Regions from separate parts of the Mesorhizobium sp. M0276 genome, predicted to be linked through region 1. Evidence: predicted binding sites of a transcription regulator. Region 1 holds the regulator's gene; each other region holds the start of a gene.

Region 1 (7,673 bases):
CGCATATGCGCGCCGTTGATCGCCTCCAGCTTGGCGAAGTCGAATCGGGCCGCGCTTTTGTTGACGTCACCGATGTCGAACCAGGAGATCATATCGTCGATCGACATGATCTCGTCGTCGCCGTGGCTCCAGCCCAAGCGCGCCAGGTAGTTCAGCAATGCCTCCGGCAGATAACCCATGGCACGATAGGCTTCGACGCCGAGCGCGCCATGCCGTTTCGACAGCTTGGCGCCATCGGCACCGTGGATCAACGGGATGTGCGACATCGAGGGCACGGCCCAGCCCATGGCGTTGTAGATCACAGTCTGGCGCGCGGCGTTGGTCAGATGATCGTCGCCGCGGATGATATGGGTGACGCCCATGTCATGATCGTCGACGACGACTGCATGCATGTAGGTCGGATTGCCGTCCGAACGCAGGATGATGAAATCGTCGAGATCCTTGTTGGGGAAGCGTACCTCGCCCTGGACACGGTCATGGACAATCGTCTCGCCCTCGGTCGGCGCCTTGATGCGGATGGCACCCTTGTCGCCTGCAGGCGCCTCTGAGGGGGCACGGTCGCGCCAGCGGCCATCATAGCGGGGCGGCAGGCCTTTGGCTCTGGCGGCCTCGCGCATCGCCTCCAGTTCGGCCGGCGTGGCATAGCAATAATAAGCCTTGCCCAGGCGCACGAGTTCCTCGGCCACCTCGCGGTGGCGCGGCGCGCGCTCGAACTGCGACACCGGCTCGCCGTCCCAGGTCAGGCCGAGCCAGGAAAGTCCGTCGAGAATGGCAGCCGTCGCCGCGTCGTTGGAGCGTTCGCGATCGGTATCTTCGATGCGCAGCAGCATCGTGCCGCCGGTGTGCCTTGCATACAGCCAGTTGAACAGCGCCGTGCGCGCGCCGCCTATATGCAGGTAGCCGGTGGGCGAGGGAGCAAAACGGGTGACGACCTTGTCGGACATGTAACTCTCGGAAACCATCTGAAGCGGGTGCGGTGCGCGGACTTTCGCGCGCCCGGCGTTCATGTAGCATAGGGTGTCGAGGGCGCAAGGGGCAGACCCGATGGCTGGACGAGGCTGGGGCTCGGATCAGGACGAGGACGCTGTCATTGGCGTCAGCGAGCGGTCCCTGTTTGCAGCGCCACTGCCAGCTTCATTGCCGCCGCCATCGCCCCTTGTGCCGGCACCCGACAAGGCGCCTTTGCAAGCCGGTGTCTCCGCCCCTGTTCCAACTGCCGAAGCCAGCAGGATCGTGCGCTTGCGCCGGCAGATTGGCCTGATATCACCGCCGCGCCTGCGCAATAGCCTGGCCATGGCGGCGGGCCTGGAACTCGACCGAGGCGTGGCCTTCCTGCTGGTGCCGGTCTGCCTGGCAAGCGGGGCGATCGGCTATTTTTCGCTTGTGGCGGAGCCGGACTTCGCAAAGCCTGTCGCAGTTGTCATCTTGGCGGGGCTCTGTGCGCTGGTCTCGCGTTCCTGGCCGAAAACCCATCTGTCCTTCATGGCGGCGCTTTTGTGTACACTCGGCCTGCTCGCCGCGAAGGTCGAGACATGGCGAGCCGGAACGCAGATGCTGGGCTCGGAAATCTCGACGCAAGTGACCGGCCGGGTCGTCTCGCTCGAACGGATGGAGAGCGGTCGCATCCGGCTGACAATCGACGTGGCATCGACTGCAAGGCCGAAACTGCGCTATGCGCCGGAGCGGGTGCGGCTTTCGGCACGCAATATCCCGGCGGACATGACCGCCGGTTCCCTGATCACTGGGTATGCCAAGCTGTTGCCACCGACCGGGCCGGTGCGGCCGGACAGCTACGACTTCTCCTTCGACAGCTATTTCGCCGGCATCGGCGGCAGCGGTTTCTTTCTCGGCAATCCAAAACTTGTCGTCACCGATGACGATAACATGCCGTTGGCGGCCCGGCTTTCCTCGGGGATCGAAAAAGCCCGTGAGGCCATTGCCGATCACATCAGGGGCAGCGTCGGTGGCGCCGAAGGCGAGATCGCCGCGGCGCTGATCGTCGGCGTTCGCGCCGGCATTCCCGATGACGTGAACGAGGCGATGCGGCGTACCGGCATCTATCACATCATCTCCATTTCCGGACTGCACATGGCGCTGGTCGCTGGCACCATCATGGGTTTGCTGCGTGGCGCCTTCGCCCTGTTTCCGGATTTTTCCGCGCGTCGCCCGGTCAAGAAGTATGCTGCGGCTGCCGCACTGTTCTCGATCGCCGCCTATCTTATCATCTCAGGCGTCGTCGTTGCCGCCGAGCGCAGTTTCATCATGCTGGCGGTGATGCTGATTGCCGTTCTTTTTGATCGGGCAGCACTGACGATGCGCAATCTGGCGATCTCGGCGATCGCGGTCATCATGGTGTCGCCGCATGAAGTGGTCGGCCCGAGTTTTCAAATGTCGTTTGCCGCGACGGCCGCGCTGGTCGGTGCCTATGCCGGCTGGGCGGATCATCGTGCGGGGAAGGCGAGGCCACCGCCGCCAAAGCGATCCTTGCCCGGCTTCCTGACGCGAAAATTCCTGCTGGCGGCAGGCGGCCTTGCCATGACCTCCATCATCGCCGGCAGCGCCACGGCGCTGTTTGCCATCTGGCATTTTCAGCGTGTGTCGCCGCTCAGCCTGTTCGCCAACCTGGCCATCATGCCTATCGTAACAGTCGTGATGTTCCTGGCTGTCGCCAGCGCGCTGCTGATGCCATTCGGGTTGGACTGGCCGGCCCTCTATCTGATGGGCAAAGGCCTGACGGTGATGATCGCGATGTCCGGATGGATTTCCGAGCGTTCGCCAGTCGACGCAATCGGTTTGATTTCGCAGCAATCCGTCGTGCTGGTGACGATTGCCTTGGTCATCGCGACGATGGCGACCACATGGTTGCGGCTCGCAGCGCTTCCCTTCGCGCTTGCCGGCCTGTTGACCGTCTCGGATACGCGCGTACCTGACGTGCTGGTCTCGGAGGATGCGAGGCTGGTGGCGCTGCCGATTGGCGGCGGCGAACTCGCGGTCAGCCGGGCCAGGCCGAACGAATTCACCGTCGACAACTGGAAGCGTGCGCTGACATCCGAAAGCATTATCGCGCCGGAGGTGTTCGACGAAGGCGACGGGCAATTCGACGTCGAGGATGCGGCTGAAATGCCGCCGGGAGCGCCATTCTATTGCACATCAGGCGTTTGTCTCGCCAGGCATCCGTCCGGAGCTATCATTGCCTATGTCGAGGACCGAAAGGACACCTGGAAAGCCTGCGGCTTCGCCGACCTGATCGTCATCAACGACGCGACGGCCTATGACGCTTGTCACAACCCGCTGGTTCTCGTCATCACCAAACGGCAACTGGCTCGCAATGGCAGTGCTGCCGTCTTCTTCGATCGCCAGTCGGCGACCACGCCGGCAACGGTCAGCTTTGCGGTGGGTAGGCCCTACCGGCCTTGGCACGTGCAACGCAAGTTTTCGCGTGAGGCGAGGGGCCTGCCGCCCTTCAAGAGACCGGACAAGCCCGTCGTTAAACCGCAGCTGCCTCAGTAACGGCGGATCAGGCCGACAAGCTTGCCCTGCACCTTGACCCGGTCTGGTCCGAAAATCCGTGTCTCATAGGCCGGATTGGCGGCTTCGAGAGCAATCGAGGCACCCTTGCGGCGGAACCGCTTCAGCGTCGCTTCCTCTTCATCCACCAGCGCCACGATGATCTCGCCAGGGCTCGCCGTATCGGCGTTGCGGATGATGACGGTGTCGCCGTCGAAGATGCCGGCCTCGATCATCGAGTCGCCCTTGACCTCCAGCGCATAGTGCTCGCCTCCCATGATCATGTCCGGCGGCACCGAGATCGAATGGGTCTGGTGCTGGATGGCATCGATCGGCACACCGGCGGCGATGCGCCCCATCACAGGGATCGACACGGCGGAGACCACGTCGTCGTCATTGCCGGCTGAAGGCATCCGTGAAGACGCCGGCTTGATCTGCCGGCCAAGGCCGCCCTGGCCGAGACTGGCCTGACCAAGACTGCCCTGGATGACGCTAGGCGAGAACTTTTTCGCCGCGTTGAGGCCGGGCGCGATCGAATCCGGCAGCCGCAGCACTTCCAACGCGCGCGCCCGGTTGGGCAGCCGGCGAATGAAGCCGCGCTCTTCCAGTGCCGTGATCAAACGATGAATCCCGGATTTGGAGGCAAGGTCGAGCGCCTCCTTCATCTCGTCGAAGGATGGCGGAATGCCGCTTTCCTTCAGGCGTTCATGAATGAACATCAGCAGTTCGTGTTGCTTGCGTGTCAGCATGGCGGCCCCCAGGGTACCTAAAACCAGAATCAGAAAACAAACCCAGAACAAACACTATATGTTCCAGTTGTGTTCTGCAACCGTTTAAAGTTTAATGAATCTGTTAAGGCCGCTGAAATTATTTGGCGCGCGCCAGCGCGCTTGGGTGATCACGGCATGCCGTCACAAGGCGCTTTCCGGCATTGAAATTGTTATGGTTAATGGGCTGCCGCCCATCGTTGGCCCAAGCTTTGGCATGAGCTGCCCATGGATCCGCGACGGGGCATTTCCAGCCTTCCATGCGTTCGTCTGCCGTGAACGAAACGAAGCCAAAATGCCAACCTTGGTTAATTTGTTGATGCCAGTGTTGGCCAGCAGCGGCAACCGGATTTGTGCACTGGAAATTCGTCCCTCCATCATCCGACCAAGAGGCAACGATGCGACAACAGTTGGGACGACTGCGTCAGGTCACGGCCTCCTTGACGGCGAAACGCTGGTCCTTCCATGCATCCGTTCGCAGAATGTCTTCCAGCACCTCGACCGCCAGCCACACGTCCTTGTAGCCGACATAGAGCGGCGTAAATCCGAAACGGATGGTTGACGGCGCGCGGAAGTCACCGATCACTCCGCGCTCGATCAGCGCCCGCATGATTTGATAGCCATGATCGTGAACGAACGACACCTGGCTGCCGCGCCTGGTCGCGTCGCGGGTGCTCTCCAGCGTGAGGCCATAGGCGCCGCACTTCGCTTCGACGAGCTGGATGAACAGTTCGGTCAGCGCGACGCTTTTCTTTCGCAATGCCGCCACGTCGACGTCGTTCCAGATTGCGAGCGCACCTTTGAGCGCCCGCATCGACAGGACCGGCTGCGTGCCGCACAGAAAGCGGCGGATACCGGTGCCGGCAACATAGCCTCGTTCGAAGGCAAAGGGCCGTGCATGCCCCCACCAGCCGCTGAGCGGCTGGCTGATCGCGCCGTGGTGGCGTTGCGCGGCATAGATGAAGGCCGGCGCGCCTGGACCGCCGTTGAGGTACTTGTAGGTGCAGCCGACAGCGAAATCGGCTTTTGCATGATCGAGCTCGACTGGCAGAGCGCCAGCGGTGTGGCATAGATCCCAGACGATCAGCACTCCGGCCGCATGAGCTATGCGCGTCAGCGCCGCCATGTCGCGCAGTTCACCCGATTTGTAATTGACGTGGTTGACCAGCACCACCGCGACGCTTTCGTCGATCAGCTCTTCGATGGTTGGCGCGTCGACGCCCGCGAGGCGCAGAAGGACCCCATCCCGGGTCGAGGCAACGCCTTCGGCGATGTAGAGGTCGGTGGGAAAACTGTCAGCCTCGGCGACGATGGCCGATCGGCCGGGCCGCATCTCCATCGCGGCATGTAGCACCTTGTAGATGTTGATCGACGTCGTGTCGCAGACAACAGTCTGTCCGGCTGCGGCCCCGATCAAGCGTCCGAGCTGGTCGCCGAGTTCGATCGGCATCTCGAACCATCCGGCTGTATTCCAGGCCCGAATGAGATCCTTGGCCCATTCCTCGGTGGCCGCCTGCTGCAGCTCGCCGAAAACGGCATGCGACGCTGCCCCAAGCGAATTGCCGTCGAGATAGATCACCCCCTCCGGCAGAATGAAACGATCGCGCATGGCGCGGAGCGGATCCGTGGCATCCATCGCTTCGATTGCAGCGAGATCAGGAATTCCACTCATGGTCAGTCAGTCCTCGGTTGTTCGCGAAGGTTTTCCGCTGCAAGCGCGCCCTCGATGTGCCTGTTCTCATTTCGATTGTGTCAAAGCCGGGTACGGACTGCCCACAGCTCCGGAAACAGCACGACCTCGAGCATCTTCTTGAGATACGAAGCACCCGACGTGCCGCCGGTGCCGCGTTTCAGGCCGATGATGCGCTCGACCGTGGTGACGTGGTTGAAGCGCCAGCGGCGGAAATAGTCCTCGAAGTCGACCAGCTTCTCGGCCAGTTCGTAGAACATCCAGTAGCGCTGCGGGTCGCGGTAGATGGTCTGCCAGGCGACCAGAACCTCTTCATTCTCGGTTCGCGTCTCACGCCAATCCGTGCGCCTGGCATCGGTGCCGATGTCGAATCCGTTGCGCGCCAGAAGCAGCAGCGCTTCGTCGTAGAGCGACGGCTCCGCCAGGATCGCCTCCAGCTTGCCGCTGAGGTCCGGCCGGTGCTTGTGAGGGCCCAGCATGGCGAGGTTGCGGTTGCCGGCCATGAACTCTATGGCGCGATACTGCCAGGACTGGAAACCCGAGGACTGGCCGAGTGCATCGCGGAACTCGGTATATTCGCTGGGCGTCATCGTGCGCAGCACATCCCAGGCGTTGTTGAGCTGTTCGAAAATGCGGGCGACGCGCGACAGCATCTTGAAGCTTGGCTCGAGGCGATCGGCGCGGATCGAGCGGATCGCAGCGCCAATCTCGTGCAGGGCGAGCTTCATCCACAGTTCGGAGGTCTGGTGCTGGATGATGAACAGCATCTCGTCATGCGCCGAAGACAGCGGCGTCTGGGCCTCCAGCACTTTCTCCAGGTGCAGATAGTCGCTGTAGGACATGCTCTCCTTGAACGACATCTGTGCGCCTTCGGACGCCGGATCGTAGGGTTCGCTCAATTGATCTTCTCCGTGCGCAGCCGAAAACGCTGGATCTTGCCGGTCTGGGTCTTGGGCAGCGCGGCGATAAATTTCACCGATCGCGGATATTTATAGGGCGCGATCGTTGCCTTGACGTGGTCCTGCAGGCGCTTGGTCGTCAATGCGTCCGGCGCTACGCCCTGCACCAGCACGACGTGCGCTTCGACGATCTGGCCGCGTTCGGCATCTTCCGTGCCGATCACCGCGCATTCGGCAACATCCGGGTGCGACAGGAGTGCCGCCTCGACCTCGGGTCCGGCAATGTTGTAGCCGGCGCTGACGATCATGTCGTCGGAGCGCGCGGCGAAATGGAAGAAGCCGTCTTCGTCCTGCGTGAAGGTGTCGCCGGTGAGGTTCCAGCCGTCGCGGACGTAGTCCTTCTGCCTGTTATCGGCCATGTAGCGGCAGCCGGTCGGTCCGCGCACCGCCAGCCTGCCGGTCGCGCCGCGCGGCAGCTCGCGCATCTCCTCGTCGACGATGCGCGCCTCGTAGCCGCCCACCGGCTTGCCGGTCGACGCCGGCTTCATGTCGTCAAAGCGGTTGGAGATGAAGATGTGCAGCATCTCGGTGGCGCCGATGCCGTCGAGGATAGGCTTGCCGGTCTTTTGCGTCCACTCTTCGAAAACCGGAGCGGGCAAGGTTTCGCCAGCCGAAACGGCGACACGCAGCGATGACAGATCGGCCCCTTCATCCATGGCCTTCAGCATGGCGCGGTAGGCGGTCGGCGCGGTGAAGGAGACGGTCGCCTTATAGGTCTCGATGATGTGTATCATGTTGGGCGGCGTCGCC
Region 2 (7,673 bases), on a different contig from region 1:
TGCGGGCAGACGATCTTTGGTCTGCGTCCGCCGTGACCGGAACCGCTCTACAAACGCGAAACCCAAGGTTGAGGTGAGACCATGAACGTCCAGGATATCGTCAACACCGTCTCGCAGAAAGCGGGCCTCGACCAGGCGACGACGGAGAAAGTCGTCGGCACCATCTTCTCGGTGCTCGAACATGAGGCGGAAGGCACCAGCGCCTCGGCGTTTTTCGCCAAGATCCCCGGCGCCGACGACCTCGCCCACCAGTATGATGTCATGGCCCCCGCTCCGGCTGGCGGTAGTGGCGGGTTCCTGTCGTCGTTGCAAGGCGCGCTTGGCGGGGTTCTCGGCGAAAAGGCCGGCGCGCTGGTCAACGGCCTCGCGGCGCTCAAGGCGTCCGGGCTCGATTTGGCTCAGATCCAGAAGGCCGGCGAAACGCTGGTCCAGCAAGCCGAAGCCGCCGCCGGCCCTGACCTCACCAACCGCATACTCGGATCGGTACCCAGCCTGAAAAGCCATCTGGGGCTCGGCTAGCTCATGGGTTGCGCCACCCTCACTTCGGCAGCGCGTAGGCCATCACATAGTCCCCCGGCTTGGTGCCGACCGAGCCGTGGCCGCCGGAGACTATGACCACGAACTGGCGGCCGTCGGCCACCGTATAAGTCATCGGCGTCGATTGCCCGCCGGCAGGCAGCCGTGCCTGCCACAGCTGCTTGCCCGATGTCAGGTCATAGGCGCGCAGATAGTCGTCGACCGCGGCGCCCAGGAAAGCGACGCCGCCGGCGGTGATCATCGGCCCGCCGATGCCAGGCACGCCGACCTTCAGCGGCAGCGGCAGCGGCGTCATGTCGTAGACGGTGCCGTTGCGGTGCTTGTAGGCGATGGTGCCGGTCCTGAGATCGACGCCGGCGACATAGCCCCAGGGCGGCGCCTGGCAAGGGATGCCGAGCGGCGACAGGAACGGCCCCATCACCACCGCATAGGGCGCGCCCTCGTTGCGGTTCAATCCCTGCTCGCTGCCGCGACCCTCGTCCGGCGGCGGCACCTGGTCGCGCGGAATGAGCTGCGACTTGAAGGCCAGGTAGGTCGGCATGCCGAACATCACCTGCCGGACCGGGTCGACAGCGACGCCACCCCAGTTGAAGGTGCCGAAATTGCCGGGATAGATCAGCGAGCCCTGGACGGAAGGCGGTGTGTAGCGGCCTTCATAGCGCAGGGCCTGGAATTCGATCCGGCAGGCCAGCTGGTCGAACATGGTGAGGCCCCACATGTCGGCGCCGGTAAGCGGCTTCGGATTGAAGGTAAGATCCGACACCGGCTGCGTCGGCGACGTATGGTCGCCCTCGATGGCGCCGCCGGGTGCCGGCACTTCCTTGACCGCGATCACCGGCTCGCCTGTGCGCCGGTCGAGCACGTAGAGGTCGCCCTGCTTGGTCGGCCCGACCAGCGCCGGCACCACCGTGCCGTCTGCCTTTGTGATGTCGATCAGGCTCGGCTGCGCCGGCACGTCCATGTCCCAGAGATCGTGGTGGACGGTCTGCCGCACCCAGCGCAACTGCCCGGTGTTGAGGTCGAGCGCGGTGATCGACGACGAGAACTTCTCGACATTGTCACTGCGCCCGGCGCCGAGCTGGTCCGGCGTCTGGTTGCCAAGCGGCACATAGAGCAGGCCGAGCTTCTCGTCAGCGCTCGGCGTCGACCACATGTTGGGCGAGTTGGCGGTGTAGGTCTGGCCGGCCGCCAGTGGCGTCGTCTGGTCCGGATTGCCGGAATCCCAGTTCCACAGCAGCTTGCCGGTGGCAGCGTCGTAGGCACGGATGACGCCCGACGGCTCCTGCGTCGAATAATTGTCGTTGACCGCGCCGCCGACGATGATCTTGCCGCCTGATATCAGCGGCGCCGAGGTCGAGTAATAATAGCCCGACTTCGGATAGGGCATGTTGGTCAAAAGGTTCAGCGTGCCGCCCTCTGCGAAGGCGGGGCAGATCTGCCCGTTGGCGGCATCGAGCGCGATCAGCCGGGCGTCCGAGGTCGGCAGGTAGACGCGGGCAGCACACGGCTGGCCGGCGGCGATGGCCGCATCGGCATAATAGGACACGCCGCGGCAGGTTTGGTGCTGGCGGTCCTTGTCGAGCTTGACCTTGGGATCGTAGCGCCATTTCTCCTTGCCGCTCGCGGCATCGATGGCGATGGCGAAATTGTGTGGCGTGCAGATGTAGAGCGTGTCGCCGATCTTCAGCGGCGTCACCTGATAGGTGGTCTCGCCGACGTCGTCCGGTCCCTTGACGTCGCCGGTGCGGTAGGTCCACGCGGGCTGCAGCTTGGCGACATTGTCCGGCGTGATCTGGTCGAGCGGCGAATAACGCTGGCCGAACTGCGTGCGTCCGTAATAGTGCCACTCGCCGGCCGGCACATCATTGCCGAGGTTGGCGTTCGCGATCACCTTGTCGGTGCCGAGTTCGCCGGCAATGTCTTTCGGATCTGCCGTCATCGAGTAGCCGGCGACGGCAAGCGATGCCAGCACGGCAAGAATGAGCGGCGCGCGTGCATCGGGACCGGCAAGGCCCCGTCTCGCCCGCGGCGTCAGCAGCCAAAGCGCCACCAGCACGATGATGCCGCCGCGGGGGCCCAGTTCCCACCAATCGAACCCGGTCTCCCAGACGGCCCAGGCAAGCGTGCAGAGCACGATCGCCGCGTAAAGCCACAGCGCGGTGGACCTGCGCCGGTAAAGCAGCCAGGCTGTGATCAGGAAGGCGAGGCCGACTATGATGTAATACCAGCTGCCGCCCATCGACGCCAACCAGATGCCGCCGCCGCCGAGCGCCAGGCCGATGAGCAGGAGAATGAGGGAGGTGGTGGTGACAGCCAAGATGATACTCCTTCGACTGTTGCGCGCTCTCACACGCGGCCCTGGGCAACCGGCGTTACCTTCCTGCCCTGGGCACACTTTCTCCTGCCCCGCGCGCCTGTCAAGCGCGCAGCACACGCCGAGGTAGAAATCCATCTTGCCTGCATCAGGGTTTTCCAGCAGTCTCGGCGCCGTGATAAGCGACAAGGTGCGCTCGTTCGGACATCCATCTTTCGTCGCTCTCGGTTACCGCGAGGCCTGAACGGCGATATCAGGCACTTTACCGGAACAAAACGTAGACACTTCTGGTCTTTCGCTCCCGAATCACTACATTCGGGGCAATGTCCGGCTTTTCCGAAGACATGCCTTTTTTCGACGAACCCAATGCGCGGCCTTCGGCCCCGTCGGGCATTGCCGCGCGCGCCATGGCCGCCCGCAGCGGCCACAACAATGCGCCCGACTACCTGAAGGGGCTCAACCCGGAACAGCGGCTGGCTGTGGAAACCACCGAAGGTCCGGTTCTCGTCCTGGCCGGGGCCGGCACCGGCAAGACCCGCGTCTTGACCACCCGCATCGCTCACATCCTTGCCACCGGCAAGGCCTTCCCCTCGCAGATCCTGGCGGTGACCTTCACCAACAAGGCCGCGCGCGAGATGAAGATCCGCATCGGCGTCCTGATCGGCGAAGGCAATGTCGAGGGCATGCCCTGGCTCGGCACCTTCCACTCGATTGGCGTCAAGCTGCTGCGCCGCCATGCGGAACTCGCCGGATTGAGATCCGACTTCACCATCCTCGACACTGACGATGTCGTGCGGCTGATCAAGCAATTGATCCAGGCCGAGGGCCTCGATGACAAGCGCTGGCCGGCCAAGCAGTTCGCCCAGATGATCGACGGCTGGAAGAACAAGGGGCAAGGCCCGGCCGACATCGCCGAGGGCGACGCCCGCGCCTTCGCCAACGGCAAGGGCCGCGAACTCTACAAGGCCTATCAGGCGCGGCTGCAGACGCTGAACGCCTGCGATTTCGGCGACCTTCTGTGCCACCCGATCCGCATCTTCCGCGCCAATCCGGATGTGCTGAAGGAATATCACAAGCGCTTCAAATACATCCTCGTCGACGAGTATCAGGACACCAACACTGCCCAGTACATGTGGCTGCGGCTTTTGGCGCAGCGGCCGCAGTCCTCCCCCCTCGAGGGGGAGGTGCCCGCGAAGCGGGCGGAGGGGGTCGCCGCAGAAGGCACCTCCAGAACGTCGAGCACTGCCGCGAGGACCCCACCCGACCGGGCTTCGCCCGGCCACCCTCCCCTCAAGGGGGAGGGATATCAGCGCAGCGCCACCGTAAACATCTGCTGCGTCGGCGACGACGACCAATCCATCTATGGCTGGCGCGGGGCCGAGGTCGACAACATCCTGCGCTTCGACAAGGATTTTCCCGGCGCCACCATCATCCGGCTGGAGCGAAACTACCGCTCGACCGCGCACATCCTTGGTGCCGCCTCCCATCTTATCGCCCACAATGAGGGCCGCTTCGGCAAGACGCTGTTCACCGACCGCGACGAGCCGGAGGACGGCAAGGTGCATGTCCACGCCGCCTGGGATTCCGAGGAGGAAGCCCGCGCCGTCGGCGAGACCATCGAGGCCTACCAGCGCCAAAAGCACAATCTCAACGACATGGCGATCCTGGTCCGCGCCTCCTTCCAGATGCGCGAGTTTGAGGACCGCTTCGTCACGCTCGGCCTCAACTACCGTGTCATTGGCGGCCCGCGCTTCTACGAGCGCATGGAAATCCGCGATGCGCTGGCCTTCTTCCGCGTGGTGGCGCAGGGTGCCGACGACCTCGCCTTCGAACGCATCGTCAACGTGCCGAAGCGCGGCCTGGGCGAAGCCACTATCCGGCAGATCCACGACACCGCCCGGGCGCTCCGCATCCCGATGCTGGAAGCCGCGGCAAAACTCGCCGAAAGCGACGAGTTGAAGCCGAAGCCGCGCGCGGCATTGCGCGAAGTGGCCGCCAATTTCGAGCGCTGGCAGAAGGCGCTGGAAACCACGCCGCACACCGAACTCGCCGAGACCATTCTCGAAGAGAGCGGCTACACTGACATGTGGAAGAACGACCGCTCGGTCGAAGCGCCCGGCCGGCTGGAGAACCTGAAGGAGCTGATCCGCTCGATGGAGGAGTACGAATCGCTGCGCTCCTTCCTCGAGCATGTCGCGCTGGTCATGGACGCCGAGCAGAATGCCGAGCTTGACGCCGTCAACATCATGACGCTGCATTCGGCCAAGGGCCTCGAATTCGAGACCGTCTTCCTGCCCGGCTGGGAGGAAGGCCTGTTCCCGCACCAGCGCGCGCTCGATGAAGGCGGCCGCTCCGGGCTGGAGGAAGAGCGGCGGCTCGCCTATGTCGGCCTGACGCGCGCCAAGAAGAACCTGCATCTGTGGTTCGTTTCCAACCGCCGCATCCACGGCCTGTGGCAATCGACGATCCCATCGCGCTTTCTCGAAGAATTGCCGAACGCCCATGTCGAGGTCGCCGAAAGCGGCAACTCCTATGGCGGCTATGGCAATTCCTATGGCGGCGGTTCTTTTGCCTCCGGCCGCGGCGGCCAAGGCGCGGGAAGACAAAACCCCTATGGCGCCTCGCGCTTCGACAATGTCGGCGCCGACACCGAAAAATCCGGCGCCTTCTCCAACACCTATGCGACGCCGGGCTGGCAGCGCGCGCAGGCCAACCGCACCGAGGCGACCGATCGCAACTGGGGCTCGCGCTCCGGCCATCAGGTCGAACGCATCGGCTATGGCGAAACGGACTCCGGCTACGGCGCTGGCCGCACCTCGGTCAAGGGCCGCACCATCGACGGCGAGCTGGTAGCCAAGTCCGTCGCCGACAAGCCGTCCGCCTTCAGTGTCGGCGACCGCGTCTTCCACCAGAAATTCGGCAACGGCAACATTTCCGCTATCGAAGGCAACAAGCTGACCATCGACTTCGACAAGGCCGGCCAGAAACGCGTGCTGGACGGGTTCGTCGCGGCGGTGTGAGCGTCCGCTTGCCCCATCGTCCTACCATTCTCTGGCGGAAGCCCCCATCTTCGTCATCCACGGGCGGAGCAGGAGCGAAGCGACGTCGCGGAGACCCGAGGATGACGAAATGATGCGCGTCTGCGCCAATCGTCAGGCTTGCTGTCCGCCAACGAAACAGCCCCTCACCTATACCGCGCCTGGTTCCACTTATGGCCGAGCAGTGACAGGATGATGATCAGGCCGTTGAAGAACTGGACATAAAAGCCGCTCAGGCCCGCCGCGACGACGCCGGTCTGGATGAAGGACACGGTGACCGCGCCGATCGCGCCGCCGACCACGGTGCCGATGCCGCCCCAGGTCGGCGTGCCGCCGACGAACACCGATGCCAGCACCGGCAGCAGATAGCCGTCGCCGGCTGTCGGCCACCAGGTGAAGTTGATCATCACTGAAAAGGTCCCCGCGATCGCCGCTCCGATGCCGACGAAGACGAACACTTTCACCCGCACGCGCTTGACGTCGATGCCCATCTGCTGGGCGCTGTCGGGGTTGTCGCCGACTACTCTCACCTGCGCGCCGAAGCGATGGCGGTTGTAGAGCATCGCCGACAGCACGACAAAGGCGATGGCCCAGAATATCTGCACCGGAATGCCCATGAGCTCGCCGGAGAAGATCGTGTAGGCCCAGCTGTCGGCAAGGCTGGTCAGCGCCATCGACTTGCCCTCGTTGATGATCTGGATCAGGCCGCGCAGCAGGAAATTCATGCCAAGCGTGGCGATCAGCGACGACAGACCGCCATAGACCACCAGCGAACCGACGAGGAAACCAAGCAGCAAGCCGGTGATCAGCGCCGCAATGATACCGAGGAACGGATCGTAGCCGGCCTGCACGACCAGCGCGAAGACCCAGGAAGCAAAACCCATCGTCGCCGGAAACGACAGGTCGATCTCGCCGCAAGTGACGACGAAGACCAGCGGCACGACCACGAACAGCGCCACCGGCAGCGTCGTCAGCACTGAACGGTAGAGATACCAGGTGGTGAAGACAGTCGGGTTGGCGACCATGAACACCGCCATCATGATGATGAACACGCCGAGCGTGCCAAGCGAAGCGCGGTTGTCGAGGATGAACCCCCGCATCCAGTGATCGGATGGGTGCTTCCACTCCTTCTGGGGACTGGGGCGAGGAATGCCGGCCGCCGGTTCGTGCAGATCGGGTTCCATGGTCTTGCTCATCGTGCTCTCTGCTCCGCGTCGCCGGCATCGTGCAGTCCGGCCAATCCGCCCGGGTGTGCCACGTCTTCCATGAAGTTGATGAGGTCTTCGGCCGATTTGACCTCGCTCCGATCGGCGGTCAGCGCCACCTTGCCGCGGTCCATCACCACGAAGCGGTCGGCAATGTCGAAGACATGGTGGATGTTGTGGCCGATGAACAGGATCGAGCGGCCGCTCGCCCGCACCTGGCGCACGAAATGGAAGACCTTGGCGGTCTCGGTCAGCGACAGCGCCGTCGTCGGCTCGTCAAGGATGATCAGCTCCGCCTGTTTGTAGATGGCGCGTGCGATCGCCACGCCCTGGCGTTCGCCTCCCGACAGCTGTCCGACGATCGAGTGCGGCGTGAACACTTTCGAGGTGAAGCCGATCTCGCGCATCAGCCGGCTCGCTTCCTCGATCTCCTTGTTGACCTTCAAAAAGCCCATGAATCCGGTGAGTTCGCGGCCCATGAAGATGTTGCGCACGATCGTCTGCTGGACGGCGAGCGCCCGGTCCTGGAACACCGTCTCGATACCGGCATCGCGCGAGCGTGCCGCACTCCATCCGGTC
Region 3 (7,673 bases), on a different contig from region 1:
ATAGGGCCGGTTGGCCTTGGCGCCATGCACGCCGGTGCCCATCGAAACAACGCGCACTTCGTCACCATACTTCTCGCCAAACAGCGCCATGGCGCCTTCGGCGATGGCATCGTCGACCGACATCAGGCGCGTGTTCACCGGGCCGTTCTGCACCACGATCTCGTTGGCCATGCGCTCGACCTCTTCGAGATCCTCCGGTGAAATCGGCTTGTTGTGCGAGATGTCGAAGCGAAGACGTTCCGGCGCCACCAGCGAGCCCTTCTGCGCGACATGGCTGCCCAGCACCTCGCGCAGCGCCTCATGGATCAGATGCGTCGCGGAATGGTTCGCACGCAGCCTGGAGCGCCTGTTGTGGTCGACCTTAAGCTCGACCGCCGCGCCGGCCTTGACCGTGCCGCTGGCCACCTTGCCGATATGGACGAACAGCCCATCGGCCTTCTTCTGCGTATCGGAGACCTCGATCGAGAACCCTTCGCCTGAAATGATACCGGTGTCGCCCATCTGGCCGCCGGACTCTGCATAGAACGGCGTCTGGTTGACGACGATCGCCACCGCATCGCCCTTGCCGGCGCTGTCGACGGTCTTGCCGTCCCGGACAAGCGCCTGGATGATGCCTTCGGCAGCTTCAGTCTCATATCCAAGGAACTCGGTGGCGCCCGCCTTTTCGCGTACTGAAAACCAGATGGTCTCGGTGGCCGCATCGCCGGAGCCAGCCCAATGCTTGCGCGCCTCGGCCTTCTGCTGCTCCATCGCATGGGTGAAGCCGGCAAGATCGACCGAGATGCTGCGCTGGCGCAGCGCGTCCTGCGTCAGGTCGAGCGGGAAGCCGTAGGTGTCGTAGAGCTTGAAGGCCGTCTCGCCGTCCAGCATGTCGCCGGCATGTAGCGTTTCCGTCGCCTCCGAAAGCAAGCCGAGGCCGCGCACCAGCGTCTTGCGAAACCTGGTCTCCTCGAGCTTCAGCGTCTCGGTGATCAACTGTTCGCCGCGCACAAGTTCCGGATAGGCCTGGCCCATCTCGCGCACCAGCGCCGGCACCAGGCGCCACATCAACGGATCGCGGGCACCGAGCAGCTGCGCATGACGCATGGCGCGGCGCATGATGCGGCGCAGGACATAGCCGCGGCCTTCGTTCGACGGCAGCACGCCATCGGCCACCAGGAAAGCGGACGAGCGCAGGTGATCGGCAATGACGCGGAAGGACGCGACCGTCTCCTTGTCGGGACCCTGTCCAAGCGCTGACGACGCCGCCTCGATCAGATGACGGAACAGATCGGTCTCGAAGACGCTTTCCACCCCTTGCAGGACAGACGCCATGCGCTCCAGGCCCATGCCGGTGTCGATCGACGGACGCGGCAGATCGATGCGCTCCTCCTTCGTCACCTGTTCATACTGCATGAACACCAGGTTCCAGAATTCGAGGAAACGGTCGCCGTCCTCTTCCGGGCTGCCGGGAGGTCCGCCCCAGATGTGTTCACCGCGGTCGATGAATATCTCCGAGCACGGCCCGCAAGGTCCGGTGTCGCCCATCGCCCAGAAATTGTCCGAGGTCGCGATGCGGATGATGCGGTCGTCCGAAAAACCGGCGATCTTCTTCCAGAAGCCGGCTGCCTCGTCATCCGTGTGGTAGACGGTGACCAGCAGCTTGTCCTTGTCCAGGCCGAATTCCTTGGTGATCAGGTTCCAGGCTAGCTCGATGGCGCGCTCCTTGAAGTAGTCGCCAAAGGAGAAATTGCCGAGCATCTCGAAGAAGGTCAGATGGCGCGCGGTGTAGCCGACATTGTCGAGGTCGTTATGCTTGCCGCCGGCGCGAACGCTCTTCTGGGCGGTCGAGGCGCGCGAATAGGGCCGCTTCTCCAACCCGGTGAAGACGTTCTTGAACTGCACCATGCCGGCGTTGGTGAACATCAGCGTCGGATCGTTGCGCGGCACCAGTGGGCTCGACGCGACGATCTCGTGACCTTCCTTGCGGAAGTAGTCGAGAAATGTCGACCGGATTTCGTTCACGCCACTCATGAATGCTGCCTTTTCGAGAGAGCCGCCGGCAAACCGGCGGAAAATGGGCTCTGCGTTTCCAGAGATAGAGTTGGCCTTTTAGCCGCCGCGCTTCACCCTGTCCAGAAACACGGAATTGGTCCAATCGACGGCCTTTGCCGGCTGTCCGAGCCAGGCCCCGTTTCCTGCCAAGACGTAAAAAAACCGCCGGCGCTAGGCCGGCGGTTCAAAACGCAATTAACACGGAACTCGATTACATAAGCCTGAGATAATAGAGCGAGATTATGGCCGAACTCCGGCCATCGCGCTCGGCTCTCACATCGCGCCGGATTCCTCCTCGAAACCGTCGTCGCCACCTTCGGAGCCGCCATTCTCAAGGAATTTCTCGGCGATCAGCCCGGCATTCTGCCTGAGCGCGAGTTCGATCTCGCGCGCGGTGTCGGGGTTGTCGCGCAGGAACAGCTTGGCGTTCTCGCGGCCTTGGCCGAGACGCTGCGAATTGTAGGAGAACCAGGCGCCCGACTTCTCGACCACGCCGGCCTTGACGCCGAGATCGACCAGTTCGCCGGTCTTGGACACGCCTTCACCATACATGATGTCGAACTCGACCACCTTGAAGGGCGGCGCCAGCTTGTTCTTGACCACCTTGACGCGGGTCTGGTTGCCGACGACCTCGTCGCGGTCCTTGACCGAGCCGATGCGGCGGATGTCGAGACGCACCGAAGCGTAGAATTTCAGCGCGTTGCCGCCTGTGGTGGTTTCGGGCGAACCGAACATGACGCCAATCTTCATGCGGATCTGGTTGATGAAGATGACCATGGTGTTGGAACGCGAGATCGAGGCGGTCAACTTGCGCAGCGCCTGGCTCATCAGGCGGGCCTGCAGGCCGGGCAGCGAATCACCCATCTCGCCTTCGATTTCGGCGCGTGGCGTCAGCGCAGCGACCGAATCGACCACCAGCACGTCGATGGCGCCAGAGCGCACCAGCGTGTCGCAGATTTCCAGCGCCTGCTCACCGGTATCGGGCTGCGAGATCAGGAGGTTTTCCAGATCGACGCCAAGTTTGCGGGCATAGACCGGATCGAGCGCGTGTTCGGCATCGACGAAGGCGCAGATGCCTCCCTTCTTCTGGGCTTCGGCCACCGTGTGCAGGGCCAGCGTCGTCTTGCCCGAGCTTTCCGGCCCGTAGATCTCGACGATGCGGCCGCGCGGCAGGCCACCGACGCCAAGTGCGATGTCGAGGCCAAGCGAGCCGGTCGGCACCGTTTCGATCTCGACGACCTGCTCGTTCGCGCCTAGCCGCATGATCGAGCCCTTGCCGAAAGCCCGCTCGATTTGCGACAGCGCCGCATCCAGAGCCTTTGATTTGTCCACCGCTTTGTCCTCTACCAGCCGCAAAGAATTCTGAGCCATGATACATCACCCCTTGGTCGTCAATGAAGGCCGGACAATCCGTAATCCCTGCCCCAATTTGTACCTTTTTTGTTCTCGTTTGGCAAGAGGGGTCAAATATCTGAAAAACAATAAATATCCAGATCTGTTCTTTTTTTGTCTCACGATTTGGCTTCACGATGTCTAACGCAATGGCCAGGCGGCTCGATTGTTTCGATCCGCCGAATCGCTACCTTCGCGTTGCGAAACTCGGTCACGCAGCCTAGCGCTTGTGCGACTGGAATAACAAAGGTCATATCGCCTGCATGCTGAAATCCGCGAGAATACTGGCCGTAGGTGGCGCCCATATCGACCGGCGCGGCCAAGTGTCGGGCCCGTACGTGCCGGCCGCCTCCAATCCGGGCACGATGCGCGAGGATGTCGGCGGCGGCGTTTTCAACGCGCTGCGCAGCGCGGTTCGCCGTGGCGTCTCCGCGTCGCTGCTGTCGGTGCGCGGCGGCGATGCCGCTGCCGATACCGTTTCACGGGCCATCGCCGCGGCAGGCATTGCCGACCTGTCCGCGGTGTTCCTCGATCGCACCACGCCCAGTTATACGGCGCTCATCGACAGCGAGGGCGAATTGATCGTCGGCTTTGCCGACATGGCGCTCTATGACCTGGCCTTTCCCAAGCAGATCAGGCGCTCCAGGGTCCGCGAGGTAGTCGCGGCGGCCGATGCCATTTTCTGCGATGCCAACCTGCCGACGGCGGCACTGGAGCGGCTGGTTTCTCTTGCCGCCGGCAAACCCGTCTTCGCCATTGCCATTTCGCCGGCCAAGATCGTGCGTTTGAAGCCGGTGCTTGGCGATCTGGAAGTCGTCTTCATGAACCGGCGCGAAGCGATCGCACTGGCAGACCTGGACGCGGCGGCTTCCCCGCAAGACATCGTCGATGGGCTGAGACGCGCAGGGCTCAAGAGCGGCGTGGTGACGGCGGGCGGCAGTGCCATGTTGGGCTTCGATGAAGCCGGCGCCTTCTCGATCCGGCCGCCGCCGCCAAGAAAGGTGGCTGACGTCACCGGCGCCGGCGATGCGCTGGCCGGCGCAACGGTCGCTGCCTTGCTGCACGGCCTGCCGCTACGGGTGGCCCTGCGCGAGGGCATTGCCGCGGCGACGCTTGCCATTGAAAGCGCCGACGCCGTGCCGGATTTCACCGCGGCGACCTTCGCGGAGGCCTTGGCTCTTGTGCCGGACGCGCAGGAAGTGGCATGAGACCGGCAAATTCACAGTGCCGGAATCTTTTCGCACGCCCCATGTGGATGCGCTTCATTCCGGGTTGGAGATCCAGATGACCCCAGAAACCGCCCGCCCCTTCATCGATATCCACGCGCCGGTGGCGCAAGCCCTGGCCGCCAGCCGGCCGGTGGTGGCGCTGGAAAGCACCATCATCACCCATGGCATGCCCTACCCCGACAATGGCGCCATGGCGGCCGATGTCGAAAAGATCATCATCGATGGCGGCGCCGTGCCGGCGACGATCGCCGTGGTCGGCGGCCGCATCAAGATCGGGCTGTCGGACGGCGAGCGTGAGTCCCTTGCCATGACAGGCGACGCCATGAAGCTGTCGCGCGCCGACCTCGGTTTTGCCGTGGCGCAAGGGCGCACCGGCGGCACCACTGTCGCCGCCACCATGATCGCGGCGCATATGGTCGGCATAAAGGTGTTCGCCACCGGCGGCATCGGCGGCGTGCACAAGGGTGCCGAAAAGAGCTTTGATATTTCCGCTGATCTCGACGAACTGGCGCGCACGCCGGTCATCGTCGTGTCGGCCGGCGCCAAGGCCATCCTCGACATCGAAAAGACGCTGGAAGTGCTGGAAACGCGCGGCGTGCCGGTGATCGGCCATGGCTGCGAGACGATGCCGGCCTTCTGGTCGCGGCATTCGCCGTTCCGCGCGCCGCTGACCCTACACAAACCGGAAGAGATCGCGCATTTCTACCAGACTCGGGCTTCGCTGGGGCTCGCCGGCGGCATGCTGATCGCCAATCCGGTGCCCGAGAACCACGAAATCCCGGCCGAAGAGATGGCCGGCTACATCGAAGCCGCGCAGAAGGCCGCCGAGGCGCTCAACGTCACCGGCAAGGCGGTGACGCCGTTCCTGCTGTCGAAAATCCTCGAACTGACGGGCGGCAGGAGCTTGAAGACCAACATCGCGCTGGTGGAGAACAATGCGCGGCTTGCGGCAAGGATTGCGAAGGCGCTGTAGCCGTCAACGTCGGCGGGACAGCACCCCCCTCTGTCCTGCCGGACATCTCCCCCGCAAGTGGGGAGATCGAATGTCATCGACGCCTCCGCCAATCTTCAACGTTGAAAAAAGCAAGCAGACGCCGAAGCTGCCAATCTCCCTCCTTGCGGGGGAGATGGCCGGCAGGCCAGAGGGGGGTGCTGGCCCGCCGACGTTCCCAAATATTGCGCGTCACTTCCCCGCCCGCCGTCCCGCCTCATACGCTCGCCTTACCCAGACCGTCATCTCGTCGGGATCATCGAAAGCGCTGTCGGGAACGCTCCAGTAGGGCATGGAGACCTGCTTGCCATGGCGGGAGCCGGTATAGGTCCATTGCGTGCAGCCGGCGGCTTCGAACTCGGGTGCGCTTTGCTCGTCGGCCTTCAGCATCAATTCGCCGCGCAGCACGATGGCGACGATGACGCCGTCGAAATAGATGCCCTTGCCGCCGAACAGCTTGCGGATACTGACCGGGCCGAGGCCCTCGAACAGTTCGGCGATGCGTTCATTGTCCATGCCGCGATCATGTCACCGGCATTTGACCTTGTCATCGCCGCAACCAAAATCATGCTGACAGGTTGAGAGCCATCCGTTGGAGTTTTTGCCATGCCGCTTCTGCTCAAAGGATCCTGCCGCTGCAATGCCGTCCGCTTCGAGGTGGAGAGCCACACGCCGGTGCCGTTCATGCTGTGCTACTGCTCGATCTGCCGCAAGCAGCAAGGCGGCGGCGGCTTCACCATCAATCTCGGCGCCGACTACGAAACGCTGAATATCAGGGGCAAGAGAAGCCTTGGCGTCTACCGGGCCGAGATCGAAGACGACGAGCACCCGCAGTGCGAGATATCGACCGGCGAACGCAATTTCTGCAAGAAGTGCGGATCGGCGCTGTGGCTCTACGATCCGACATGGCCGGAACTGGTGCATCCCTTTGCGTCAGCTATCGACAGCGACCTGCCCATTCCACCGAGCCGGGTGCATTTGATGCTGAAATACAAGGCGAACTGGGTCGAGCCCGATATCGGCAAGGGCGACAAGGCGTTCGACGTCTATCCCGAGGAATCGATCGCCGACTGGCACAAACGGACGGGAATGTGGGTGGAGTAGTCTTCTTCGCCCCGTCTACGGGGCGAAGAAAGATCAGGCCGAGGCGCGTGCTTCCGCCAGCGCCTTGAGGTCCGCCGGCTTCAACTCGACGGATTCGCCGCAGCCGCAGGCCGAGCTCTGGTTCGGGTTGTGGAAGGTGAAGCCGGTGCGCAGCGTCGTCTGCTCGAAATCCATCTCGGTGCCGAACAGGAATAGCGCTGCCTCAGGCGCCACATAGACATGGGCGCCGTCGCGCTCGATATGGTCGTCCTTGGTGTTGGGCTCGGTCACCAGATCGACCGTGTATTCCATGCCGGCGCAGCCGCCCTTCTTGATGCCGAGGCGAATGCCATGCGCATTGTCGCGGGTGGCAACGATCTCGCGCACCCGGTCGGCGGCCTTTTCGGTCATCGTGATGACGGCGAAGCGTCCCATTCTTTTTCCTTCCATTCCATGCAGGTTCAAGGCCTGCCGAATGATTCTTCACCTAAAATGGTGAAGTTTTATGACTGGCGCAAGTGTGCCAGCCTCGACGCTAATACCAACCCACCGCGACCTGCGCCTCTTCCGACATGCGATCGGGCGACCAAGGCGGATCGAAGGTCATGTTGACTTCGACGCCGGACACGCCTTCGACGGCGCCGACGGCGTTTTCCACCCAGCCGGGCATTTCGCCGGCGACCGGGCAGCCCGGTGCGGTCAGCGTCATGTCGATCTTGACGGCGCGATTGTCCTCGATGTCGATCTTGTAGACGAGGCCAAGCTCGTAGATATCGGCTGGGATTTCCGGGTCGTAGACGGTCTTCAGAGCCGAGACGATGTCGTCGGTCAGCCGCGCCAGTTCGTCGGCGGGAATCGCCGAGGCGGAAACCAGCGGATTGATGGCCGCTTCCGGTGCGGTCTCGGTGGTGTGGCTCACATCATCCATGGTCGTCACCCAAAAA
Region 4 (7,673 bases), on a different contig from region 1:
GCAACCGCACCACGCCAGCGGCACGGTGGAGACCCGCAAGGCCATGGGTCAGCTCGTTCGCGATAATCTCGCGGCCCATTTCGGCGGACAGACCTTGCTGACACCGGTCGTCTGAGAAAGGATCACATCATGAAGTCGATCGTCATCCACGCCGCAAAAGACCTGCGGATCGAGGAGACCGATCCGGGCTCCCCTGGCGCCGGCCAGGTCGAGATTGCGATCGAAGCTGGCGGCATCTGCGGCTCGGACCTGCATTACTACAATCACGGCGGTTTTGGCGCGATCCGCCTGCGCGAACCGATGATCCTCGGCCACGAGGTCGCCGGCACGGTGAGGGCCATCGGCGGTGGCGTTTCCGCGCTGGCCATCGGCGACCGCGTCGCGATCTCGCCTAGCCGACCCTGCAATGCCTGTCGCTACTGCCTGCAAGGCATGCAGAACCAATGCCTCGACATGCGCTTCTATGGCAGCGCCATGCCGATGCCGCACATCCAGGGCGCCTTCCGCCAGCGCCTGGTCGCCGAGGCGTGGCAGTGCCACAGAATAGCCGACCACATCTCCATCAACGAAGCCGCGTTTGCGGAGCCCTTCGCGGTTACCCTGCATGCCATGAACCGCGCCGGCTCGATGCTCGGCAAGCGGGTTCTGGTCACCGGCTGCGGGCCGATCGGCGCGCTTTGCATCCTCGCCGCACGAGCCCACGGTGCGCGCGAAATCGTCGCCACTGATGTCATGGAGGGCGTGCTGGCGAAGGCCCTGGAGATCGGCGCCGATCGCACCATCAACGTCGCGACAAACAGCGAAAAGCTCGCCGCCTACAATGTCGACAAGGGTAGTTTCGACATGATGTTCGAGGCCTCCGGCAATGAACGCGCGGTGCGTGCTGGGCTTGATGTCCTGAAGCCGCGCGGCGTGCTCGTGCAGCTCGGGCTCGGCGGCGATCTGTCGATCCCGCAGAACCTCATCGTCGCGAAAGAGATCGAGATGCGGGGCACTTTCCGTTTCCACGAGGAGTTTGCGCTCGCCGTCGACCTGATCAATCGCCGCCGGGTGGACGTCAAACCGCTACTGACGGGCATCTATCCCCTCGACGAGGCGGTCGCGGCTTTCGACATCGCCGGTGACCGAAACAAATCCATGAAGGTTCAGATCGCGTTCTGAAGATCCTTCGGTTGCGCTGGAGGCACATCGCCTTAAATCACGTCGGCGCCAACCGCCGCCAGCGCAGCGTGTGCCACATCGAAATCCTGCTCGCCGGTTCCCGAACCGACGCCGATGCCGCCCGCAAGGCGTCCGCCGAAGCGGATCGGCAAGCCCCCAGGCAAATTGGTCACGCCGCCCTGCGAAGCGATACCGGCTGAGAGCGCCGCTTCGAACGCCATGCCGCCAGTAGCGGCGTTTATTGACGCTGCGGTGCGCGCCTTCGCCTGCGCCGTACGCATGCTGAGGAACCGCGCGCCATCCATGCGCAGGCTGGCGAGGACTTCGCCGCTCGCATCGACAACCACGAGACATTGCGGCACGCCCATCGTGACGGCGCGCGCTGCTCCGGCTGCAACGGCTTTCAAAGCACCGTCATGTGTGAGGGTGATGGTCTCGCGAAACATCGCTATTGGGCTGCCCTTCGCTGCGTTTGAATCCATGCAGGAACTCAGGTGCTTTCGCGCTCGACGACGCGATAGCCGGTGAGCACGATTTCTTGGCCGTGTCGTTTCTCGTCGCCTCGGATCACCTGGATCAATCTGCGCGCGGCCTGTTGCCCGATCCCGTAGCAGTCGACATTCACGGTGGTGATGCCGGGATGGCAAAAGGCGGCTACCTCGTAGTCGCCGAAGCCGGCAATGGCGATGTCCTGCGGGATCCGCATGCCCCGGCGCTTGCATTCCATCAGTGCGCCGAAGGCCGAAAGGTCCGAAACGCAGAGTACGGCTTGCGTGTCCGGCCAACGCTCCAGCATGCTGACGACGGCCTGGCCGCCCTGCTCGATGGATATCGGCGGCACGCCAAAGGAAACGAGGCGCCCGGTCGGCAGGCCGAGCTCCTCAATGGCTCTGACAAAGCCTTCGCGCCGCTGGCTGCCGCGCGTGTCGCGCGAGGTCGTGCCACCGATGTAACCGAATTTTCGGTAACCCTTCCTGGCGAGTGTCTTGACGAGAAGCCCCATCGCCTCCTCGTTGGAGAACCCAACCACTTGATCGATCGGCTTTACCGGCAATTCCCAGGTTTCGACCACTGGAATGCCGGCGCTTTTCAAAAGGCGGCGGGCGCGATCCGTGTGTGCGCCGCCGGTCAGGATGATGCCTTCCGGCCGCCGGCGGAGCATCGCTTCGATCAGCTTTTCCTCCTTCTCGACCGTATAGTCGGTGTAGCCGAGCAGAAGCTGGAGCCCCGTGCTCTCCAGTTCATCCGTAATGCCGCGCGCCGTGTCGGCGAAGTTGGAGTTGTTGAGTGACGGAACCATCGCGGCAACAAATCCAGTCTTGCGCGAGGACAGGCTGCCGGCCGACTGGTCAAGCACATAGCCGAGGTCGTTGACCGCGACCATGATCTTTTCCCGCGTCGCCTTGGAAACGCGACCGCCTTCCTTCAGGGCCCGCGAAACCGTCATGGTCGACACGCCCGCCCGCAGCGCCACGTCGACCATCGTCGGAGCGTAGCTCTCGCTCGGTTTCGATGAGGCTGCCTTGGCCATCAGCGCTCTCTACCGGCCGGCCGCACCGGCCTAACAGAGGTAAGCGCCAGACACTCAGTCACGGGGTTTGTCTGGCGTCCGGCCGCGTTCATGCACCACCTCTCAGAATCGGATCGACTTCGATATGTTATCGATATCACCGCGAGCTGGCAACAACCAGGTCGTGTCCGCCTGGGGTTTCGGTCTCTGGAGATTTCCCTGCCAATTCCAGACTGCCTTTCATGCGACTTTCAAAGCACGAAGCGTGGACATCGATCCAGAATGGCTCTGGTTTCCCACTCGCTTTAGGCACAGCTTTGCGCCACAATCTCGGCCAGACCGGCTTCGCGGCTTCCTGAAAGCAGACCTACCGGCGATGCCGCTGGAGCTCGCATCCCATGGAAACCTACCGCCCGCGCCGCTCGGTGCTCTATATCCCGGCCTCCAACGACAGGGCGCTGGCGAAGATCGCGCAGCTGTCCTGCGACGCCATCATCATCGACCTGGAGGACGCAGTCGCTCCGGCCGACAAGATCGCCGCTCGCGGGAAACTGGCCGCGATTTTCGCCGGCCATGCCGACAGGCATTGCGAGATGATCGTGCGCATCAATGCGGTGGCCAGCGAGTGGGGCGCCGACGACCTGCTGGCCGCCGCAAGCTGCGAGCCCGACGGCATTCTGCTGCCCAAGGTCGACACGCCGCGCGACCTGCTCGAGGCCGGCGATGTGCTCGACGACAACTTCGCCCCCGACAGCGTGAAACTATGGGCCATGATCGAAACGCCCAAGGCCATGCTCAACATCGGCACCATTGCCGAACTTGGCCGCGATCCCGCCGCTCGGCTGGCTTGTTTCGTTGCCGGAACGAACGATCTGGTCAAGGACACCGGCGTGCTGGCGACGCCGGACCGGCGCTACCTCGTGCCATGGCTGATGCAGATGGTGCTGGCCGCGCGGGCCGGCGGCATCGACATGATCGACGGCGTTTCCAACGATTTTCGCGATCTCGACGCTTTTGCCCGTGAATGCACGGAGTCGGCGGCCATGGGATTCGACGGCAAGAGCATCATCCATCCGGCCCAGATAGAAGCCGCGAACCGCGCCTTCGCGCCGTCTAAGGAAGCGGTGGCGGAGGCGCGCTTGATCAAAGATACCTTCGCCCTTGCCGAGAATGCCGGCAAAAGCGTGATTGCGCTGAACGGCAAGATGGTCGAGCGGCTGCACCTGGCGCAGGCCGAAAAACTGCTGGCAAAGGCGGCCGCCACCGGCGCATGATATCGGCACTATGCTTGCGGGCTGTGGTACTCACGACAGGACTGAAAATGAAGCTCTACCGCTTTCTGACTGGCCCGGACGATGCCAGCTTCTGCCACAAGGTCACGGCCGCCCTGAACAAGGGCTGGCACCTGTTCGGCTCGCCGACCTATGCCTACGACAAGAAAGCCAAAGCGATGTGCTGCGGCCAGGCCGTGGTCAAGGATATCGACGGACAGGAATACGGGCCGGACACCAAGCTCAGCGACTGGTAGTCGGCGCTCGCATCCACAGCCACCCGGCCAGCCAGGCGATCGCTGCCGCAAGCGTCATCAAGCCCAGGTCAAGCGCCAACTCCGGCACGAACGCCCGGAGCGCGACAGGCACCGCGCCAATGATATAGAGGGCGAGTGGAATGCGCGGCACGCCTCTTGCAACGACAAGAGAGGTTACAAACGCGAGCGTCCCGAGCAGAAAAAGAACTGAACTGACGACCAGAGCCAGTCCGAGAGGACCGGCGCGCAGCTCGATGATGGTCGCCAGAGGAAGTTTCGAAAATACGAGATTGATCACCACTTCCACACCTACCAAACTTGCCAATGCAACGAAGTTGATAACGAACGCGATGGTACCGAACAGGCCCGCGCGCCGGCCAAACGCAAGAAACAGGCCTACGACAAGACCAAGCGCCAATATCTCGGCGACTGGCGCGAGAAGTTGCGTCAGATCGGTGGTCGCGATGAGCGCGCTGCGTTTGGCCGCGTTGACCAGAAGAATAAGCGCGCTTCCCGCCCCGGCGACGGAGGCAAGCCGATAAAGCTTGGCGCTGTGCGCAGCCGCGCTCGACTGGACACTCGCGGAATTCTCCTCGTGCTGGGGTTCTTCGGCTGGCCTCTGAAGCGAAATGAGCGATTGCAGACGGCGCGGTTCGGCGGTTCTGGCGAACATGTTCGTCTCCTCATATGGGAAAACGGCAGCCGCGAAGACCGCAGGCCTGTTCCGATCCCAGTTGTAATCACTGATTACATGCTCTTGCCTGCGTTGTAAACGCTGATTACATTAATCGCGGATCGTGCTACAGACGCGTGAAGCAGCTCTACGGAACGAAGGAAAAGGGATGGCAAAAGCCAAGACGCCTCGCCGCACCAGCTACCACCATGGCAATTTGCGGGACGCGCTGATCGATGCTGCAATTCAACTTGTCGAGGAAGGCGGCCCTGACCATGTGAGCGTGCGCGAAGCCGCAAAGCGGGCCGGCGTTTCCCCCGGCGCGCCCTTCCGGCATTTTCAATCGAAAACAGCGCTGCTGACCGCGGTAGCCGAACAGGCCATGAGCAGGCTGGCAGAGGCCGTGGCCGATACACTTTCAGAAGTCGACAGCGCAGATCCCATCGTGGCCTTCGAAGCAATCGGACAAGGCTATCTGGAATGGGCGATCGCCAATCCCACGCATTTCCAGGTCATCAGTTCCCGGACGCTGATTGATTTCGACGGGTCGGACAGTCTTCGCGGACAGAATGAGGCCATTCGCCGGAAGATGATCGACCTGCTGACCCAAGCGCAACAGCAGGGTAAGTTGGCTGCGAACGCAGACTTCGATCATCTGGTTCTTGCCGCTCGTGCATTTGTCTATGGCTTGGCACGAATGGTGGTTGATGGTCATTTTTCGCAGTGGCATCCGTCCGAGCCGCCATCGCTCGCCCTGCGGAAGGCGCTGCATCTTTTCATCAGCCGGATGACCAACCTCTCTCAAGCGAAATCTTAGAAGCCTTTGCCGCCGCTGAGTTCTGGATCGACTTGAGAGGAGTGGACATTTCACGCGGCGTAGGAACCAGTTACTCCGCCGCCTCTTCGATCTTCTCCATGTCGTCATCGGACAGCCCAAAATGGTGGCCGATCTCGTGGATCAGCACGTGGGTGACGATGTCGCCCAGCGTCTCTTCGTTCTCAGACCAGTAGTCGAGGATGGCGCGGCGGTAGAGCGTGATGCGGTTCGGGCCTTCGCCGGTCTGCGGATTCCAGCGCTCGGCGATGCCGCGTCCTTCGAACAGGCCGAGCAGGTCGAAGGGCGTCTCCAGCGACAGATCGTCCATGATCTCGTCGGTCGGGAATTCGGCGATCTGGATGACGATCTCGCCGGTCAGCTTGCGAAAATCCTCCGGCAGATGGGCATAGGCCTCCAGCGCGAGGAACTCCATTTCGTCCATGGAGGGCGAGAGTTCGTCGTGCCAGGTTCGGGTCTTGTAGATGCGGGCCATGCTTTGTCCTTTGATCCGGGCATATAGGCTTTCGCACCGGAATCGGCAAATGAACGGGCTGATGCGCCTGCACCATCAGGTGGAGAGGAATAAATTCCCCATGTCTCCGCTTGACTCTTCCGGCACCCTCTGGAATCTATAGGAACATAACAGGAACAATTGTGAGTGGAAGCTGACCGTCATGGCGATGACCGCCGTGGCGCGGGAAACTGTTTTTGCCCTGCGCCGCCAGATCGCGAAAATCGAGGGAACGCTGCCCGAGCGCCTGCAGGCGCCGGCCGCAGCGACCCTTGATGCTGACGTCAACACGGATGTCGCATCCAATACCGACCTCACAATCGTCCGGCGCGGCATTGCCGCGGCTTTGCCCGATGCGTACCTGCCCACCGGTGTCGAGCGTCTCGATGCTGCCCTGAGTGGCGGCCTGCCGAAGGCAGCCCTGAGCGAAATCCATGGCACGCAAACCCGCGATGCCGGGGCCGTCGCCGGCTTCGCCCTGTCGCTCACCAGCCTGATCCTCAAGCAGGCGCAAGGGCTGCCGGTGCTGTGGATCGGCACATCGGAAATTTTCCGCGAGGCGGGCTTTCCCTATGCCAGGGGGCTTCACGCCTCGTTCGGCATCGAGCCGGAACAATTGCTGTTTTCCGAGGCGCCAAAACTCGTCGATGCGCTGTGGGTCGCCGAGGAGGCGGCCCGGATGACGGCGCTCGCCGCCGTCATCCTCGAAATTCGCGGCAATCCGCAGCGGCTGGACCTGACCGCGACGCGCCGGCTGCATGCGCGGGCGCAAGGTGCCGGCCGGCCGGTGTTCCTGCTGCGGCAGGCGGCAGAGCCCGAACCGACGGCGGCCCCCGTCCGCCTCATCGTCGCGGCGGCGCCGGCAACGCCGCGAGACACCATTGCCGGGCCGCTCGCCGGCTCGATCGGCCACCCGGCCTTCACCCTCACCATCGGCAAGAGCCGCACGGCCCTGCCTGGACAATTCACACTGGAGTGGAACCCCGATGAACGCGCATTCGACGAAAGAGCGGGCGACGAAAGAGCGGGCGACGATAGAAGGGGCGAAGAGAGAGGCCGGGCAAAGAATCCTGTCCCTCTGGTTTCCCTATCTGGCAGTGGAACGGATCCTGCGGCAGCGTCTGGGACGGTCCTGGCGTTCCCGGCCGTCGGATCACCTGCCGCCATCTCGTCCACCGCTCGTGATCAGCCATCGCGACCGCAACGCGCAACGCATCTCGGCCCTCGACGAGCGGGCTGAGGCGCTGCATCTGAAGCGCGACATGGGCATTGCCGATGCGCGCGCCATGCATCCGTCGATCGACATCGTCGAGGCCGATCCGGAGGCCGACCGCCGCCTGCTCGAAGGCCTTGCCGACTGGTGCGACCGCTACACCCCGCTGGTGGCGCTGGACGGGGCGGACGGCCTGTTTCTCGACGTCACCGGCTGCACCCATCTGTTCGGCGGCGAACGCGCCATGCTGGACGACATCC

What was found. Region 1 encodes LexA, which represses DNA repair genes until DNA is damaged. Its sites were predicted from a motif close to TGTTCNNNNTGTGTTCNG; they were not measured.
Region 2: the regulator LexA is predicted to act here: its motif matches at 3,118-3,135, upstream of NKJ01_RS10065 (ATP-dependent helicase).
Region 3: the regulator LexA is predicted to act here: its motif matches at 3,465-3,482, upstream of recA (recombinase RecA).
Region 4: the regulator LexA is predicted to act here: its motif matches at 6,323-6,340, upstream of NKJ01_RS21330 (ImuA family protein).

Annotation. Positions count from the first base shown of each region.
Region 1 covers NZ_JAMYSC010000035.1:44,646-52,318, forward strand. The annotation lists gene gltX (glutamate--tRNA ligase) at 1-944, opposite strand, end outside; gene NKJ01_RS24695 (ComEC/Rec2 family competence protein) at 1,045-3,510, shown strand; gene lexA (transcriptional repressor LexA) at 3,504-4,256, opposite strand; gene kynU (kynureninase) at 4,699-5,946, opposite strand; gene kynA (tryptophan 2,3-dioxygenase) at 6,027-6,863, opposite strand; gene NKJ01_RS24715 (AMP-binding protein) at 6,860-7,673, opposite strand, start outside.
Region 2 covers NZ_JAMYSC010000010.1:33,634-41,306, reverse strand. The annotation lists gene NKJ01_RS10075 (hypothetical protein) at 82-519, shown strand; gene NKJ01_RS10070 (glucose/quinate/shikimate family membrane-bound PQQ-dependent dehydrogenase) at 539-2,854, opposite strand; gene NKJ01_RS10065 (ATP-dependent helicase) at 3,175-5,871, shown strand; gene NKJ01_RS10060 (ABC transporter permease) at 6,036-7,085, opposite strand; gene NKJ01_RS10055 (ATP-binding cassette domain-containing protein) at 7,082-7,673, opposite strand, start outside.
Region 3 covers NZ_JAMYSC010000004.1:58,662-66,334, reverse strand. The annotation lists gene alaS (alanine--tRNA ligase) at 1-2,013, opposite strand, end outside; gene recA (recombinase RecA) at 2,308-3,405, opposite strand; gene NKJ01_RS04940 (carbohydrate kinase family protein) at 3,690-4,634, shown strand; gene NKJ01_RS04935 (pseudouridine-5'-phosphate glycosidase) at 4,711-5,628, shown strand; gene NKJ01_RS04930 (TfoX/Sxy family protein) at 5,839-6,162, opposite strand; gene NKJ01_RS04925 (GFA family protein) at 6,253-6,750, shown strand; gene sufA (Fe-S cluster assembly scaffold SufA) at 6,784-7,164, opposite strand; gene NKJ01_RS04915 (SUF system Fe-S cluster assembly protein) at 7,265-7,657, opposite strand.
Region 4 covers NZ_JAMYSC010000027.1:63,569-71,241, forward strand. The annotation lists gene NKJ01_RS21285 (2-hydroxyacid dehydrogenase) at 1-115, shown strand, start outside; gene NKJ01_RS21290 (L-idonate 5-dehydrogenase) at 130-1,161, shown strand; gene NKJ01_RS21295 (GlcG/HbpS family heme-binding protein) at 1,194-1,643, opposite strand; gene NKJ01_RS21300 (LacI family DNA-binding transcriptional regulator) at 1,652-2,692, opposite strand; gene NKJ01_RS21305 (HpcH/HpaI aldolase/citrate lyase family protein) at 3,070-3,945, shown strand; gene NKJ01_RS21310 (DUF1737 domain-containing protein) at 3,993-4,199, shown strand; gene NKJ01_RS21315 (hypothetical protein) at 4,186-4,872, opposite strand; gene NKJ01_RS21320 (TetR/AcrR family transcriptional regulator) at 5,042-5,689, shown strand; gene NKJ01_RS21325 (metallopeptidase family protein) at 5,760-6,182, opposite strand; gene NKJ01_RS21330 (ImuA family protein) at 6,364-7,440, shown strand; gene NKJ01_RS21335 (DUF6504 family protein) at 7,382-7,673, shown strand, end outside.